Regions from separate parts of the Streptomyces sp. NPDC101234 genome, predicted to be linked through region 2. Evidence: riboswitches for the same ligand, from Rfam matches in the RefSeq annotation. Region 2 holds a riboswitch; each other region holds the start of a gene.

Region 1 (5,166 bases), on a different contig from region 2:
TGGAGACCGCGTCGCCGAAGTCCCCGCGCACCGCCCGTCCGAGATACTCGGCGTACTGCGCCGGCACCGGCTTGTCGAAGCCGTACTCGTGACGCAGCGCGGCGAGTTGGGCCGGGTCGACCTGCCCCGAGTCCATTCCGGCGCCGGCCATCGCGGTGACCGGGTCACCGGGCAGGAAGTCCAGCACCAGGAACGACACCGTGTAGGCCGCCCACAGCACCCCGACCGCCTGCGCCAGGCGCTTGATCACATAGCGGCGCATGCGCTAGCCGATCCAGGTGTCGTGCAGCTGGACGCGGCTGCCCGAGTCGAACGCGAGGTCGTGCACCTTCTTCGATACGCCGAGCTGGGTCTGCAGCTCCACGACCGGCACGTAGTACGCGTTCCGCACGAGCAGTCGCTGCGCCTCGGCCACCAGTTTCCCGCGCTTCGCGGTGTCGGTGGCCGCGGCCTGCCCGGACAGCGCCGTGTCCAGCGAACTGGCCGGCAGGTGGTAGAAGTTGCCCAGCCGGGTGGAGAACGAGCTGCGCAGGATGTCCGGGTCGGAGCGGGTCACGTTCCCCCACACCACGTCGAAGTCACCGGACTGGAGCGTCGTCGCGAACTGGGTCACCTGGAGCTGCTTGAGCACCACGTCGATCCCGACGGCCTTCAGTTGCTGCTGGACCAGTTCCAGGGCGGGCTGGTTGGTGGCCGAGTTGGGGAACCAGGTGATGGTCAGGCTCAGCCTCTTGCCGTCCTTGGTGCGGATGCCGTCACCGCCCGTCTGCCAACCGGCTTGTTCCAGCAGGGACTTCGCCTTGGCCGTGTCGGTGGACAGGTCCGAGGAGAGGTCGGTGTAGTCCGGAGTGGTGTGTGCCAGCACGCTGGTGGCCGGCCGGGTGCCGGTCGGGAAGACGGTGTCGGCGATCTGGCTGCGGTCGACGGCGACCTGGATCGCCTGCCGCACCCTGGCGTCCTTCAGCAGGGGCCGTGCGTTGTTGAGACCCAGGCCGAACACCACACCGGGGTTGGCCCGACGCTGGAGAGCGACCTGACCACCCTTGAGTGCGGCCTCGTTGGCCTTGCCGACGCTGCTGATCGCGTCGACCTGTCCGGACTGGAGGCTGCCGGCCCGCACGCCCGCCTCCGGCACCACCTTGAACACCAGCTTGTCCAGGTAGGCCTCGCCCTTCTTGGACCACAGCGCGGATCCCCAGGCGTACCCGGTCCGCCTGGCGAGGGTGATCGACTGGTTCTGCACATACTGCTTCAGCACGAACGGCCCGGACCCGACGATCCCGTCACTGCACTTCTGCTGCGGGGTCTTCCGCACGCTCGCGGACGACTCGATGCCCAGCGTGTGGGTCGAAGTCGCTTGCAGGAACTGGGCGTTGGGCTGCTTGAAGGTCACCTTGACGGTGAGCGGGTCGATCACGGTGGTGCTCTGGACGCCGCTGAGGTAGCCCTCGGCAAGGGTGCCGAGGGCGCCGAGCTTCGGTACCGCGTCGAAGTTGTCCTTCACCACCTGCGCGGTCAGCTCGGACCCGTCGCTGAAGGTGACGCCCGAGCGGAGGTGGAACGTGAACCGGGTGGCGTCGGAGTTGATGTCCCAGCTCTTGGCCAGCCACGGCACGATCTTGCCGGTCGCGGGGTCCTGGTCGGTGAGGGAGTCCACGATCTGGCGGACCGAGTAGATGGTGTCGTTGCTGCCGACCTGCTGCGGATCCACGCAGCCGGCGTCGGAGCCCACCGCGAAGGTCAGCGTGCCGCCGGACTTCGGCCGGCCGCTGCCGCTGCCGGAACCGCCGTCGCCCGACCCGCAGGCGGTCAGCAGAACACTGGTGGTCAACAGGGCGGCCAGCGGCGCCCGACGGGATGGTCTGAGAATCGGAAGTGCAGTCACGGGAGGGCTTTCTCCTACTCGTGTCACCAGGCACCGGGTGCCGGGCGTCGGGGGAGCGCGGCACGGCCGTGCACGGCCGTGCATGGGCGTGCATGGGCGTGCGGGCCCAGGGGCCTTCGAGGGGGTGGGTGGTGCCTTATGCGGTCGGTCGACGAAGGCCGGTCGGCAGGGAAGGCCGAACCGGGTCGGCCGACACGGTGGCCGGTCGGTCCGTCGTCGTCAGCCGACGGCAGGCGGGCTCGTCAGCGACAGGTGATCGCGCGACAGAGACAGCTCGTCGAGCGCTTGAGATCGATGTGGCGTCGGCGGGAGAGCCGGGAGAACGGCATGGCGCCGGCGAAGGAGGCAGCCACGTCACCGCTGTGCCGCATACCGGTCCCTCCCCGTCTCCGGCCCCGCCACCGGGGCCACGCGCTTGCGGGGATCATCGGTGATCCCGCCGGGCTTTCACCTGGAGCACCCCACCGCGCGGGAGGGTTGCCGGTCAGCGAGCCAGGGCTTGACGCTGACACTCAATGCCGGTCGCGATGGTACGGAGCGGTTTTGTCGTACGTCAATGCCAGCCCCCGCAGGCCCAGTTCGACGAACCGGACGCTCGACCCCTTCCGAGTGGGCCGCCACGCCGGCCGGTTCGACCTGACCTGTCGCTGATCCCCGTCTCGTCGCGGGCAGCTACCCGTCGCCCGCCCCGGCCCTTCGGCGGGATTCGGAAGGAAACATATGACGGTGGATGGTTTATCAACGCCGCCACCCTGCTGGAGTCGCTGCGCGTCGACGCCGGCGTACTGGGACCCTCCGGCATCCGGCCGTGACCCGCTGACGGCGATGTGGGCGACAGCACGCCGATCGCCCACCCGTCCGCCGCCCGCATCCCACCGTCGGACTTCGCCGCCCCGCCACCGGTGGCGGGGCACGGACACGCGCGCATAGTCTCGCGGCCATGGCAGAGATGTTTGCGGACGTCCGGCTGTTCGGCCCGCCGGTGACCGACGGCGAGTACATCGCGTTGAGCGAGCGCGAGATCGTGCATCTGCACGAGTACACGCGGATCTACGCCGTGCCAGGCCTCTATGAACATGTCGTCCAGGAACGGCTGCAGTGCAGATCACCGCAGGTCGCGGCGGAGGGCCTGCTGCGCGCGGTCGCCCGCCTCGGCCTGGAGCCGGGCCCGCTGACGGTCCTCGACATCGGCGCCGGCACGGGCCTGGTCGGTGAACTCGTACGTCGTGGTGGCGTCGGCCGGGTCGTCGGGGTCGACCCGCTGCCGGCGGCACGCCGGGCGAGTCTGCGCGACCGGCCAGGTGTCTACGCCGACTACGTGGTCGGTGACTTCCTGCTCGGCGACGCACTCGGTGAGTCCCTGCGCCCTTACGCGTTCGGGGGACTGGTGTCGGCCGGCGCGTTCGGAGGTACGCACGCCACACCGCAGGAGCTCGAGAACGCCCTCGAGGTCCTGTCGCCCGGCGCGCCCGTGGCCTTCACGATCGACGAGCGGTGGATGGACGCATCGGATCCGGACGGGTTCGGAGCCGCCGTCGAGCGGCTGGTGGCCGGCGGAGGGCTCACTGTGCTGGAGCGAACGCGGTTCCAGCACAGGGTGACGACGACCGGCGAGCCGATCTTCTATCAGCTCGTCGTGGGCCGGACCGGGTGATGCGTGGCAGGGAGCGGTTCGGCGAGACGCCGACCGCGGTGCGCCGCTTCCTTGAGGAGTACGTCCACGGCAACCCGGTGACGGCCGGTTATCTGGCCGTCCTGCTGGCCACCCACGCCTGGCTCGTGACGGCCTCGGCCCCCACGCGCCGCCGCCTGCTGGAGACGGTGAGCACCAACGTCGACAATCTTCCCCGGCATCCGTTCCTCGCCCTGGCGGGCAGCGCGCTCTTCTTCGACGGGACACTGACCCAAGTGAAGTCCCTTTACTTCGTGGGGACTTTGATCACGTTGGGGGCCGGCACAGCTGTCTGTCTGGCCCTCCTGGAACGCCGCTACGGCGCGTTACGGGCGTTCGGCGTCTTTGCCGTCGGCCATGTGCTGGCAACCGCGCTGACCGCCGTCTTCATCGTGGCCGCCGTGGTCCGCGGCTGGTATCCGGCCGGCGTCCGGGACGCCCTGGACTACGGCATCAGCTACGGCGCCGAGGCGGCCCTGGCGGCCGGAGTCGTGGTGTTCCTCACGTCGGTGCGGCGGATCGCGGCGATCACTGCGGTGGTGGCATGGCCCGTCATCGGCGCCGACTTCAGCCGTGGTCTGCCGGACTTCACCACGATCGGCCACCTTCTGGCCGCGGCCATCGGCTTCGCTCTCGCAACAACCCTGCGCCACAGGCTCCCCACGCCCGCGGGGATGGTCCCTCCGCCCGGCCCGTCGCTGTGACGGCCTGGGAGGACACCGGCCGGGGTGCGTGACGTCCCTGCGAATGCCGGGTGCGCGGAAGCCGACGCCCGGCCGGCGTGTGCCCGCGAACGCCGACGAGGGGCCGGGCTGCCTCCTCGGGAGGCCTCCGGCCGTTCACGTCGGCCGCACGCCGGACGGGCGCCGACCGGGGGTCAGCGGAAGTCGACGTCGGCGACGCTGACGAAGAACTCGCCGACGAAGTCGTGCCCGGCGTCGCCGCCGCCCCAGATGTTGACGATCGCGTGCCGTCCCCGGCGGTTCACCAGCGCCTCGGTGGTGTACTGCAGTTCCTGGTCGCCGTGAGTGCCACCGCCGTGGTGCTCGACCATGAAGGGAGTCGGCTCCAGTACGTCCCAGGAGATGCGCTGAGCGGGGTCCCAGCCCTCTTTGGTGATGAACCACTGGTGCGTCCACTTCGGGCCCATGTGGTTCTGCCGGTAGTTGTACGTGAAGGTGTGCCGGCCGTCGACGGCTTGCAGCGTGCTGATCGGCCAGTCACCGTGGCCGTCGCCGCCCGCCAGGTCCAGGCCCTTGAAAGCCGGGTTCGCCGCCGAGGCCACATCGGCGTCCTGGAAGAACTTCCGGTACTCCAGGTAGCCGCGTTCCTCGTTCCACGGCGGATCGGCGACCGTGCCGGGAGGCACCACCTCCTGCCAGGTGGTGGACGTGTTCAGCCGGCGTGCTTCCTGGCAGATCCGCGCGTCGTCCTGGTCGCGGATCGCCCGGATGGCCCGGCTGACCGGGAACTCCAGGCTCCCGTGCCGCTCCCGGCCGCCCTCTGCACTCTCCGCGGCACGTCGGGGGATGAACTGCTTGTAGGGCTGGGAGGTGGACGTGTCGACGGTGACCTCGTTCGTGAACGGTCCCCAGGGGCCGTCGGCGTG
Region 2 (5,166 bases):
GCGGCGTACGCGAGGACCGCGCCCAGCGAGAAGACGTCACTGGCGGGTCCCACCCGGGCGCCGTTGCGGATCTGCTCGGGCGAGACATAGCCGACCGACCCGACGATCACCCCGGTCCGGGTCAGCGCCGTCCCCTCCAGGGCCCGGACGATCCCGAAGTCGATGACCCGGGGGCCGTCCGCCGCCAGCAGGATGTTGGAGGGTTTGAGGTCCCGGTGCACCAGGCCCCTGGCGTGGATCGCGGCCAGCGCCTCGGCGAGCGCGGCCGCGAGCAGCCGTACCGCGTCGCCGGGCAGGGGGCCGCCGTCGAGGATCGCGTCCCGCAGGTTCGGCCCGTCCACGTACTCGGTGGCCATCCACGGGCGGGATGCCTCGGTGTCCGCGTCCACGACCCGCGCGGTGTAGGTCCCCGCCCCGCCGACGGTCTGCGCGGCCCGCACCTCGTGCCGGAACCGGGCCCGGAAGGTGCGGTCCTCCGCGTACTCGGCCCGCACCACCTTCACCGCGAGCCGCAGGCCACCGCGTGCCTCGGCGAGGTACACCTCGCCCATGCCGCCGGATCCGAGTCTGCCCCGGACCTCGTAGGGACCGACGGTCCGAGGATCCGTGTCCCGCAGCTCCCGCACCCCGTGCTCCCCCTGCCCTCCGTAGTGCCGCCGAGAGGAGCGTATACGCGCGGCCGGGCTTCAGTACGTCAGACGGCCGGTACGCAACGGCCGTCCTCCGTACGGTAGTTCCACTTCGCGCCGTTGCGGACGAGTTCCTTCACCGCGTTGACGAAGCGCTCGACGTGCTCATCCGGCGTGCCCGCGCCGAAGCTCACCCGGATCGCGTTCAGGGACTTCTCGCCCGGTGCCGCCTCCGGTGCCCCGCACTCGCCCTGGGTCTGGGGGTCGGAGCCGAGCAGGGTGCGGACCAGCGGGTGGGCGCAGAAGAGGCCGTCGCGGACGCCGATGCCGTACTCGGCGGAGAGGGCGGCGGCGAAGTGGGAGCTGTTCCAGCCCTCGACGACGAAGGAGATGACACCGACGCGCGGGGCGTCGTCGCCGAAGAGGGAGAGGATCCGGACCTCCGGGACCTCGGCCAGACCGGACCGCACCTTCTCGATCAGGTACCGCTCGCGGGCGACCAGGGTGTCGAAGCCGGCTTCGGTCAGCGCCTTGCAGGCGGAGGCGATGGAGTAGGCACCGATGACGTTGGGCGAGCCCGCCTCGTGCCGGGCGGCGCTCTCATGCCACTCCACGGCCACTCCCCCGTCCTCGCGCCGGGTGACCCTGCGGCTGGCGCCGCCGCCCGCGAGGTACGGCTCGGCCGCCTGCAGCCAGTCGGCGCGGCCGGCCAGGACGCCGGAGCCGAAGGGGGCGTACAGCTTGTGGCCGGAGAACGCGATCCAGTCGACGTCCAGGTCCTGCACGGACACCGGGTGGTGGGGGGCCAGCTGGGCGGCGTCCAGGACGATCCGGGCGCCGTGCGCGTGGGCGGCGGCCGCGAGTTCCCGTACGGGCCACAGCTCGCCGGTGACGTTGGAGGCGCCGGTGACACAGACCAGGGCCGGACCGTACGGGTCGCGGTCGGCCAGCGCGCGCTCCAGGGTCTCCACCGCCTGCCGCGGGGTGCGCGGGGCGTCGAGGTAGCTGACCCGGGCGTCCTGCCAGGGCAGCAGGGAGGCGTGGTGCTCGGTCTCGAAGACGAAGACCTGGCAGTCGGCGGGGAGGGCGCGGGCCAGGAGGTTCAGGGAGTCCGTCGTCGAGCGGGTGAAGACCAGCTGGTCGTCGGGGCGGCAGTCGAGGAACCCGGCGACGGTCCGGCGGGCGTTCTCGAAGAGGTCCGTGGACAGCTGGGAGAGATAGCCGGCGCCGCGGTGGACGCTGCCGTAGTAGGGGGCGTACGCCGCCACGTCGTCCCAGACCCGCTGGAGGGCGGGGGCGCTCGCCGCGTAGTCGAGGGCGGCGTAGGTGACCTCGCCGCCGGTGACGAGCGGGACGGTGACATCTCGTCCCAGAACGGGCAGCGGGGCACAAATGGTCTGGCCGGAGGCAGCGGTGGAGACGGACATGGCGGAACTCCTGTGAGGGTGCGCGGGACCGCCGTGCCGGACGGTGTGTCGACGGCACGGGGAAGGGCGAAAAAAGAGGTACGCGGAGGCGGGGCTCGACGCCCTATCGCATTCGCTTGCTCACAGAAGGCTCCCTCGTACGACCAGGACCCCTGGTGTGTCGAGGGGTCCGCGCTTGCCGTAGACCTCGCTGCCTACGACCTGGTCTTCACCCGGGGCACCCCGCCACGGACGGAGGGTTGCCGGACAGTCGGCCGGGGCCTCATGACTGTCACTCATGACCTGGATGGAAACGTACGGGAAGTGATCGCCGCCGCGCAACTCCTGTCCGGATGACGGGACGGGGAGTTTCTCTTTTCTCCGCCGAGACGGCGATCAGCCGCGACGGCGCGGTCCGGCGGTGCCGGACCGCGCCTCAGCCCGGCGGCCGCGGCCCCTACTTGTGCGTCGCCGCTGCCCAGCGCTCCAGTGCCCGCTTGGCCGCGCCCGAGTCGATGGACTCCGCCGCCCGGTCCATACCGGCGCGGAGCTGTTCGGCCAGGGTCCCGGCGCCCGGGTCCAGGGCGACCAGGGCCGCCGCCGAGTTCAGCAGTACCGCGTCCCGTACCGGGCCGGTCTCGCCGTCCAGGAGTCTGCGGGCGACCTCCGCGTTGTACGACGGGTCGCCACCCCTGAGCGCCTCCACCGGGACCAGGTCGATGCCGACGTCCCTCGGGTCGAAGGTCTCCTCCGTGACCTTGCCGTCGCGGACGATCCAGACCCGGGACGTGGCGGTCGTCGTCAGTTCGTCGAGACCGTCGTCGCCGCGGAAGACCAGGGAGGAGTTGCCGCGTTCCGCGAAGACGCCCGCGACGACAGGGGCCATGCGCGGGTCCGCGACGCCGACCGCCTGGGCCCGCACCCGGGCGGGGTTGGTCAGCGGGCCGAGGATGTTGAACACCGTGCGGATGCCCAACTGGCCGCGCGCGGCGCCCGCGTAGCGCAGCGCCGGGTGGAACTTGATGGCGAAGCAGAAGGTGATGCCGGCCTCCTCGGCGACCTCGGCGACCCGCTGCGGGGTCAGGTCGAGGTTGACGCCCAGCTTCTCCAGGACGTCGGAGGCCCCGGACGCGGAGGAGGCCGCGCGGTTGCCGTGCTTGACGACCTTCGCCCCCGTGCCGGCCACCACCAGCGCCGACATCGTCGAGATGTTCACCGTCTTCGCGCCGTCACCGCCGGTACCGACGATGTCGACGGTGCGGCCCGGCACCTCGATGACGTTGGCGTGCTCGTACATCGTGCGGACGAGGCCGTTGATCTCCTCGACCGTCTCGCCCTTCGCCCGCAGGGCGACGACGAAGCCCGCGATCTGCGCGTCGGTCGCCTGGCCGCGCATGATCTGGTCCATCGCCCAGGCCGTGGCGTCGGCGCTCTGGTCCTTGCCGTACAGCAGCGCGTTCAGTACCTCGGGCCAGGAACGGCCCGCCGCGGTGTCGCCTCCAGCGGGGGTCACAGCGCTCATAAGGCCGCTCCTGATCGTCGTACCAACGAATAGTGGTTGTGAACCCCACCCTATCCAGCTCCGAGCACGGCGAAGGGCCCCCGTCCGTACACCGGACGGGGGCCCTTCGACCGAGGCGTGGCGACGCGTCGATCAGTGGTGGCCGTGGCCGCTCGTGATCTCCTTGTACTCCTCGACGGACGGCTTCGGGATCTGGTTGTCCTCGCCGTAGTAGGCGTTGCTCAGCTTGGCGCGGAGCTTCTCGGACCCCTTGATCTTGCGCTCGACACCGTTCTCGTCGACCGCCGGACCGACCTGGGCCGGCTCGTACTGGTGGTGGGCCGTGAGGGTGTGCAGCTGCTCCTGCGAGAGCGGCTCGTGGACCTCGATGAACTCACCGTGCGGCAGCCGCTTGATGATGCCGGTCTCGCGACCGTGCAGCACCTTCTCCTTGTCCCGGCGCTGCAGGCCGAGGCAGATGCGCTTGGTGACGATGAACGCGATCACCGGTCCGGCGAAGAAGAAGATCCGGACGAACCAGGTCACGTCGTTGATCGACAGGTGGAAGTGGGTGGCGATGAGGTCGTTGCCACCACCGATCAGACCCACCATGTACACGGTCACCCAGGCGACGCCGAACCCGGTGCGGGTCGGGGCGTTGCGCGGGCGGTCCAGGATGTGGTGCTCGCTCTTGTCGCCGGTGACCCAGGACTCGATGAACGGGTAGAGCGCGATGGCCGCGAGGACCAGACCGAACAGGACCAGCGGGATGAAGACGCCCAGGACCAGGGTGTGGCCCCAGATGTTGATCTCCCAGCCCGGCATGTACCGGATCAGACCCTCGGCGAAGCCCATGTACCAGTCGGGCTGGGCGCCGGTGGACACCTGGTCCGGACGGTAGGGGCCCATGGCCCAGATCGGGTTGATCTGGGTGGTCGCCGCGATGGCCGCGATGACACCGAAGACCAGGAAGAAGAAGCCTCCGGCCTTGGCCATGTAGACCGGCAGCAGCGGCATGCCGACGACGTTCTTCTCGCTCTTTCCGGGGCCCGCGAACTGCGTGTGCTTGTGGTAGAAGACCAGGATCAGGTGGCCCACCATCAGGCCGAGCATGATGCCCGGCAGCAGCAGGATGTGGATCGAGTAGAACCGGGCCACGAAGTCGTGGCCGGGGAACTGCCCGCCGAAGAGGAAGAACGAGATGTAGGTGCCGACGATCGGCATCGACAGGATCGCGCCCTCGGTGAAGCGGACACCGGTGCCGGAGAGCAGGTCGTCCGGGAGCGAGTAACCGGTGAAGCCGGTGAACATGCCCAGGACGAACAGCAGGAAGCCGAACAGCCAGTTGATCTCACGCGGCTTGCGGAACGCGCCCGTGAAGAACACGCGCATCATGTGCACGAACATGCCGGCGAGGAAGATCAGCGCGGCCCAGTGGTGGATCTGCCGGATGAGCAGACCACCGCGCACGTCGAAGGAGATGTGCAGGGTCGAGTTGAACGCCTCGGACATCAGCTGTCCCTGGAGCGGGACGTAGCTGCCGTGGTACGCCACCTCGTTCATCGAAGGGTGGAAGAACAGCGTCAGATACACACCCGTCAGGATGATGATGATGAAGCTGTACAAGCAC
Region 3 (5,166 bases), on a different contig from region 2:
GCGATCTCCACCATCGGCGGCCGTTCCTCCGTGTCCACGGAGTACGTGCGCGGTTCGAAGCCGTCCTCGCCCCGTTCGAACTGGGTGAGCGAGGGGCGGATCAGGTGGCCGCGGGCCAGCCGCAGCTGCGCCGTGCGGTAGATCGCGGCGGACATCCGGCCGAGGGCCTGGCCGTCCTGGTGGCGGTGTTTGCGGACACCCACGTCCACCTGCGCCAGCGCGTCCAGCCCCACCAGGTGCAGGGCATCGACCAGCATGCCCAGCTCGACCCCGTACCCCACCGGGAAGGGGAGCTGTTCCAGCAGGGAGCGGCGGGCCGCGTACTCGCCGCCCAGGGGCTGCACGAAACCGGCCAGCTGCGGCCAGTGCATGTTCAGCAGCGGACGGGCCATCAGCTCGGTGACCCGGCCGCCCTGCCCGGCCGCACCGGCCAGCGGGCGGTCGTACATCGCCTTGACCAGGTCCACGCCGGGGTCGGTCAGCAGCGGGCCGACGATCCCGGAGACGAAGTCGGAGGAGAAGTCCCTCAGATCCGCGTCGATGAAGCAGACGATGTCCCCGGTGGTGACCAGGAGGGAGCGCCAGAGGACCTCGCCCTTGCCGGGGACGGCGGGGATGCGCGGGAGGATCGTGTCGCGGTGGACGACCCGGGCGCCGGCCGCCGCGGCCACGGCCGCCGTGCGGTCCGTGGAGCCGGAGTCGACGACCACGATCTCGTCGACGAGCGGCGCCTGCTGCATCAGGTCGTGGCGGATGATCGCGACGATGTCGCCGACCGTCTCCTCCTCGTTGAGCGCGGGCAGCACGACGGAGACCGACTGCCCGGTGCGCTGCTTGGCGGCGAGTATCCGGTGCAGGGGGCGGTCGCTCACGGACCAGGAGCGGGTGGCCAGCCAGCGCTCGACTTCTTCCAGCACAGTCAGCGGCTCCTCACTGTCACGGTCACACTGCCAAGTGTGATCCATCTCGCGGTACGGACGACTCTCTCAACTGTCCTGGCCTTCGGTTACAGTCTTGAACAACGCCGATGACCATCGCATGTCGTGCGGTCACCGTGCGTTGACAACCGAATACAGCTCATCCAGAGGGGCAGAGGGATACGGCCCGATGAAGCCCCGGCAACCCTCCAGTCGGTACTCGTAGATCCGTCGTCGACCGCTCCGGTCACTGTCGATCGTCCGCGAGGCTCCCGGCTAGGGAAGGTGCCAAATCCGTCTCACGGCGAGATGCGTCGTGAGGAAGATGAGGAGAAAGGGCCTCGCCTCCATGGCTGCGCAGACTGTTGCCACCACCACCGACTCCACGACCGTCGACCTCGGTCCCGCCACGGCCCTGAGCTGCCGCGAGTGCGGTCACCGTGTGCCCCTCGGCCCGGTGTTCGCCTGCGAGGAGTGTTTCGGCCCGCTCGAGATCGCGTACGACTTCTCGGACTACGACACCGAGGAGCTGCGGAAGCAGATCGAGGCGGGACCCGCGAACATCTGGCGCTACGCGCCGCTGCTGCCCGTCCCCGCGGACGTGGCGACCAAGCCGAACATCAACCCCGGCTGGACCAAGCTCGTCAAGGCCGACAACCTGGCGCGGGAACTCGGTGTCACCGGCGGGCTGTACGTGAAGGACGACTCCGGCAACCCGACGCACTCCTTCAAGGACCGGGTCGTCGCCCAGGCCGTCGAGGCCGCGCGCGCCTTCGGCTACACCACGCTCTCCTGCTCCTCCACCGGCAACCTGGCCGGCGCGGTCGGCGCCGCCGCCGCCCGGGCCGGCTTCCGCTCCTGCGTGTTCATCCCGCACGACCTGGAGCAGGGCAAGATCGTCATGGCCGCGATCTACGGCGGCGAGCTCGTCGGCATCGAGGGCAACTACGACGACGTGAACCGCTTCTGCTCCGAGCTGATCGGCGACCCGGCCGGCGAGGGCTGGGGCTTCGTCAACGTCAACCTGCGGCCGTACTACGCGGAGGGCTCCAAGACCCTGGCGTACGAGATCTGCGAGCAGCTCGGCTGGCAGCTCCCGGACCAGCTGGTCATCCCGATCGCCTCCGGCTCGCAGCTCACCAAGGTCGACAAGGGTCTGCAGGAGCTGATCAAGCTCGGGCTCGTCGAGGACAAGCCGTACAAGATCTTCGGTGCGCAGGCGGAGGGGTGCTCGCCGGTGTCGGTGGCCTTCAAGGGGGGCCACGACGTGGTCCGTCCGCAGAAGCCGAACACCATCGCGAAGTCCCTCGCCATCGGCAATCCGGCCGACGGTCCCTATGTCCTCGACATCGCCCGTCGTACGGGTGGTGCGGTGGAGGACGTGACCGACGAGCAGGTCGTCGACGCGATCAAGCTGCTCGCACGGACCGAGGGGATCTTCGCGGAGACCGCCGGCGGTGTGACGGTCGGAGTCACCAAGAAGCTCATCGAGAACGGGCTCATCGACCCGGCGAAGTCGCTTGTCGTACTCAACACCGGTGATGGACTGAAGACGCTGGACGCTGTCGCGGAGACCGGGCTGACGGCGACTATTCGGCCCACTCTCGAGTCGTTCCGTGAGGCCGGGCTGGCCCAGTAGGCAGTCGTCATTCTGCGGGCCGGTCGGGGCTGGTCGCGCCCGCGCGGCGGTAGCCGCACATCGACTCAGTCCCGCGCCCTTGAAGGGGTGCTACAGCTACCGGAGGTTCAAACGTGAGTGTCACCGTTCGCATCCCCACCATCCTGCGCACCTACACCGGTGGCCAGGCCGAAGTCACCGCCGAAGGCGCGAACCTCGGTGAGGTCATCGCCGACCTGGAGCAGAACCACACGGGAATCGCCGCGCGTGTTCTCGACGACCAGGGCAAGCTGCGCCGGTTCGTCAACGTCTACGTGAATGACGACGATGTGCGATTCGAGCAGGGCCTGGAGACGGCCACCCCGGACGGTGCCGGCGTCTCCATCATCCCGGCCGTCGCCGGCGGCTGAGCCGCTGACCTGCCTGACGTGATGGCCGAATGACCGAACATTACCTTCGGTAACAGCCATCACCGATTGTTCATCGGATTGCCCCCTCCGTGAGAGAAGCGGAGGGGGCAATTCTGTGTGGTTGAGCGCGGTAGAGTTGGGGAACACGGTCCCGATCTCCGGGTCGCGGGCCCTGTTATTCGATACCGCTAGCCCGCCAAGAAGTAGCCAAAGTGTGCGGGTTATATGCGGCTTTTGCGGCTTTTATAGGGCCCGACTTGCCCTGAATTCGGCCGAATTCTCGCTACATTCCGGACCCTTCCCGTCCAGAATTCTCGTCCGATTGACCTGTTGCAGACGGCAGTTGGACAGATACATTCAGCCGCGGTCGACGCGTTCCGGCGCACGCCCCCAACCATTGGGGGGTGAGGTCTGACCCGGATCCGCGAAGTGTGGATCTGTGCAAGGGCCAGTAATAGGGGAGTTAGGCATGGCTCAGGGCACCGTCAAGTGGTTCAACGCGGAGAAGGGGTACGGCTTCATCGCGGTCGACGGTGGTGCGGATGTTTTCGTCCACTACAGCGCGATCCAGATGGACGGGTACCGCACCCTGGAAGAGGGTCAGCGAGTCGATTTCGAGATCTCGCAGGGCCAGAAGGGGCCGCAGGCGGACATGGTCCGCTTGGCGACCAGCTGAAGCACGCGCCGACTGACAGCGACGTTCTTCTGTATTTCTTCGAAGGGCTCGTGCCTCCTGGGGCACGAGCCCTTCGGCATGCCCGGCGGCAGCCCGCCGGCGGGCGCTCGGCGGCCCCTCGGCGGCCCTGACTCCAGGGGCCCGATCCCCGGGAGGCGCTTGCACTCGGCATGGGCGAGTGCTAATCATTGGCGTTAGCACTCTGAAGGTGAGAGTGACAAAGAAGGACCGGGTCGGTGAGGCCCGCAGGCCGGGTGGGGCAAAGGAACCCACGGGCCGGTGAGCCGTCCGTCGCGGGCGCGGGCGCGGTCCGAAGACTGACTCACCCCCAGTCCTGGAGGGACCACTTCACATGGCCAAGATCATCGCGTTCGACGAGGAGGCGCGGCGCGGCCTCGAGCGCGGCATGAACCAGCTCGCGGACGCCGTGAAGGTGACGCTCGGCCCCAAGGGCCGCAACGTCGTCCTCGAGAAGAAGTGGGGCGCCCCCACGATCACCAACGATGGTGTGTCCATCGCCAAGGAGATCGAGCTCGAGGACCCGTACGAGAAGATCGGCGCCGAGCTGGTCAAGGAAGTCGCCAAGAAGACGGACGACGTCGCCGGTGACGGTACGACCACCGCGACCGTTCTCGCCCAGGCCCTGGTCCGCGAGGGTCTGCGCAACGTGGCCGCCGGTGCCAACCCGATGGCCCTGAAGCGCGGTATCGAGAAGGCCGTCGAGGCCGTCTCCGGTGCCCTGCTGGAGCAGGCGAAGGATGTCGAGACCAAGGAGCAGATCGCTTCCACGGCCTCCATCTCCGCCGCCGACACCCAGATCGGCGAGCTCATCGCCGAGGCCATGGACAAGGTCGGCAAGGAAGGCGTCATCACCGTCGAGGAGTCCCAGACCTTCGGTCTGGAGCTGGAGCTCACCGAGGGTATGCGCTTCGACAAGGGCTACATCTCGGCGTACTTCGCCACCGACATGGAGCGTATGGAGGCGTCCCTCGACGACCCGTACATCCTGATCGCCAACTCGAAGATCGGCTCCGTCAAGGACCTGCTCCCGCTCCTGGAGAAGGTCATGCAGTCGGGCAAGCCGCTGCTGATCATCGCCGAGGACGTCGAGGGCGAGGCCCTGTCGACCCTGGTCGTCAACAAGATCCGCGGCACCTTCAAGTCCGTCGCCGTCAAGGCCCCGGGCTTCGGCGACCGCCGCAAGGCGATGCTGAACGACATCGCCATCCTCACCGGCGGCGAGGTCATCTCCGAGGAGGTCGGTCTCAAGCTGGAGAACACGACCCTCGACCTGCTGGGCAAGGCCCGCAAGGTGGTCATCACCAAGGACGAGACCACCATCGTCGACGGCGCCGGCTCCTCCGAGCAGGTGCAGGGCCGCGTGAACCAGATCCGCGCCGAGATCGAGAACAGCGACTCGGACTACGACCGCGAGAAGCTCCAGGAGCGCCTGGCCAAGCTCGCCGGTGGCGTCGCCGTCATCAAGGCCGGTGCCGCGACCGAGGTCGAGCTCAAGGAGCGCAAGCACCGCATCGAGGACGCCGT

The links. A riboswitch is a leader RNA that binds a small molecule or an ion and turns the genes downstream of it on or off. The one in region 2 is predicted to bind S-adenosylmethionine.
Region 1: linked by a shared signal. The riboswitch ahead of ACIRR9_RS18320 (ABC transporter substrate-binding protein) and the one ahead of ACIRR9_RS09165 (aminotransferase class V-fold PLP-dependent enzyme) in region 2 are both predicted to bind S-adenosylmethionine.
Region 3: linked by a shared signal. The riboswitch ahead of thrC (threonine synthase) and the one ahead of ACIRR9_RS09165 (aminotransferase class V-fold PLP-dependent enzyme) in region 2 are both predicted to bind S-adenosylmethionine.

The regions. Positions count from the first base shown of each region.
Region 1 is NZ_JBIWOA010000009.1:103,053-108,218, forward strand. It holds gene ACIRR9_RS18315 (ABC transporter permease) at 1-262, opposite strand, end outside; gene ACIRR9_RS18320 (ABC transporter substrate-binding protein) at 266-1,885, opposite strand; SAM riboswitch class IV at 2,292-2,405, opposite strand; gene ACIRR9_RS18325 (hypothetical protein) at 2,826-3,539, shown strand; gene ACIRR9_RS18330 (rhomboid-like protein) at 3,539-4,261, shown strand; gene ACIRR9_RS18335 (lytic polysaccharide monooxygenase auxiliary activity family 9 protein) at 4,435-5,166, opposite strand, start outside.
Region 2 is NZ_JBIWOA010000004.1:135,400-140,565, reverse strand. It holds gene ACIRR9_RS09170 (PQQ-binding-like beta-propeller repeat protein) at 1-626, opposite strand, end outside; gene ACIRR9_RS09165 (aminotransferase class V-fold PLP-dependent enzyme) at 695-2,056, opposite strand; SAM riboswitch class IV at 2,223-2,339, opposite strand; gene trpD (anthranilate phosphoribosyltransferase) at 2,493-3,557, opposite strand; gene ACIRR9_RS09155 (cytochrome bc complex cytochrome b subunit) at 3,690-5,166, opposite strand, start outside.
Region 3 is NZ_JBIWOA010000013.1:161,580-166,745, forward strand. It holds gene ACIRR9_RS24475 (glucosyl-3-phosphoglycerate synthase) at 1-917, opposite strand, end outside; SAM riboswitch class I at 1,075-1,249, shown strand; gene thrC (threonine synthase) at 1,267-2,556, shown strand; gene ACIRR9_RS24485 (MoaD/ThiS family protein) at 2,670-2,945, shown strand; gene ACIRR9_RS24490 (cold-shock protein) at 3,415-3,621, shown strand; gene groL (chaperonin GroEL) at 3,974-5,166, shown strand, end outside.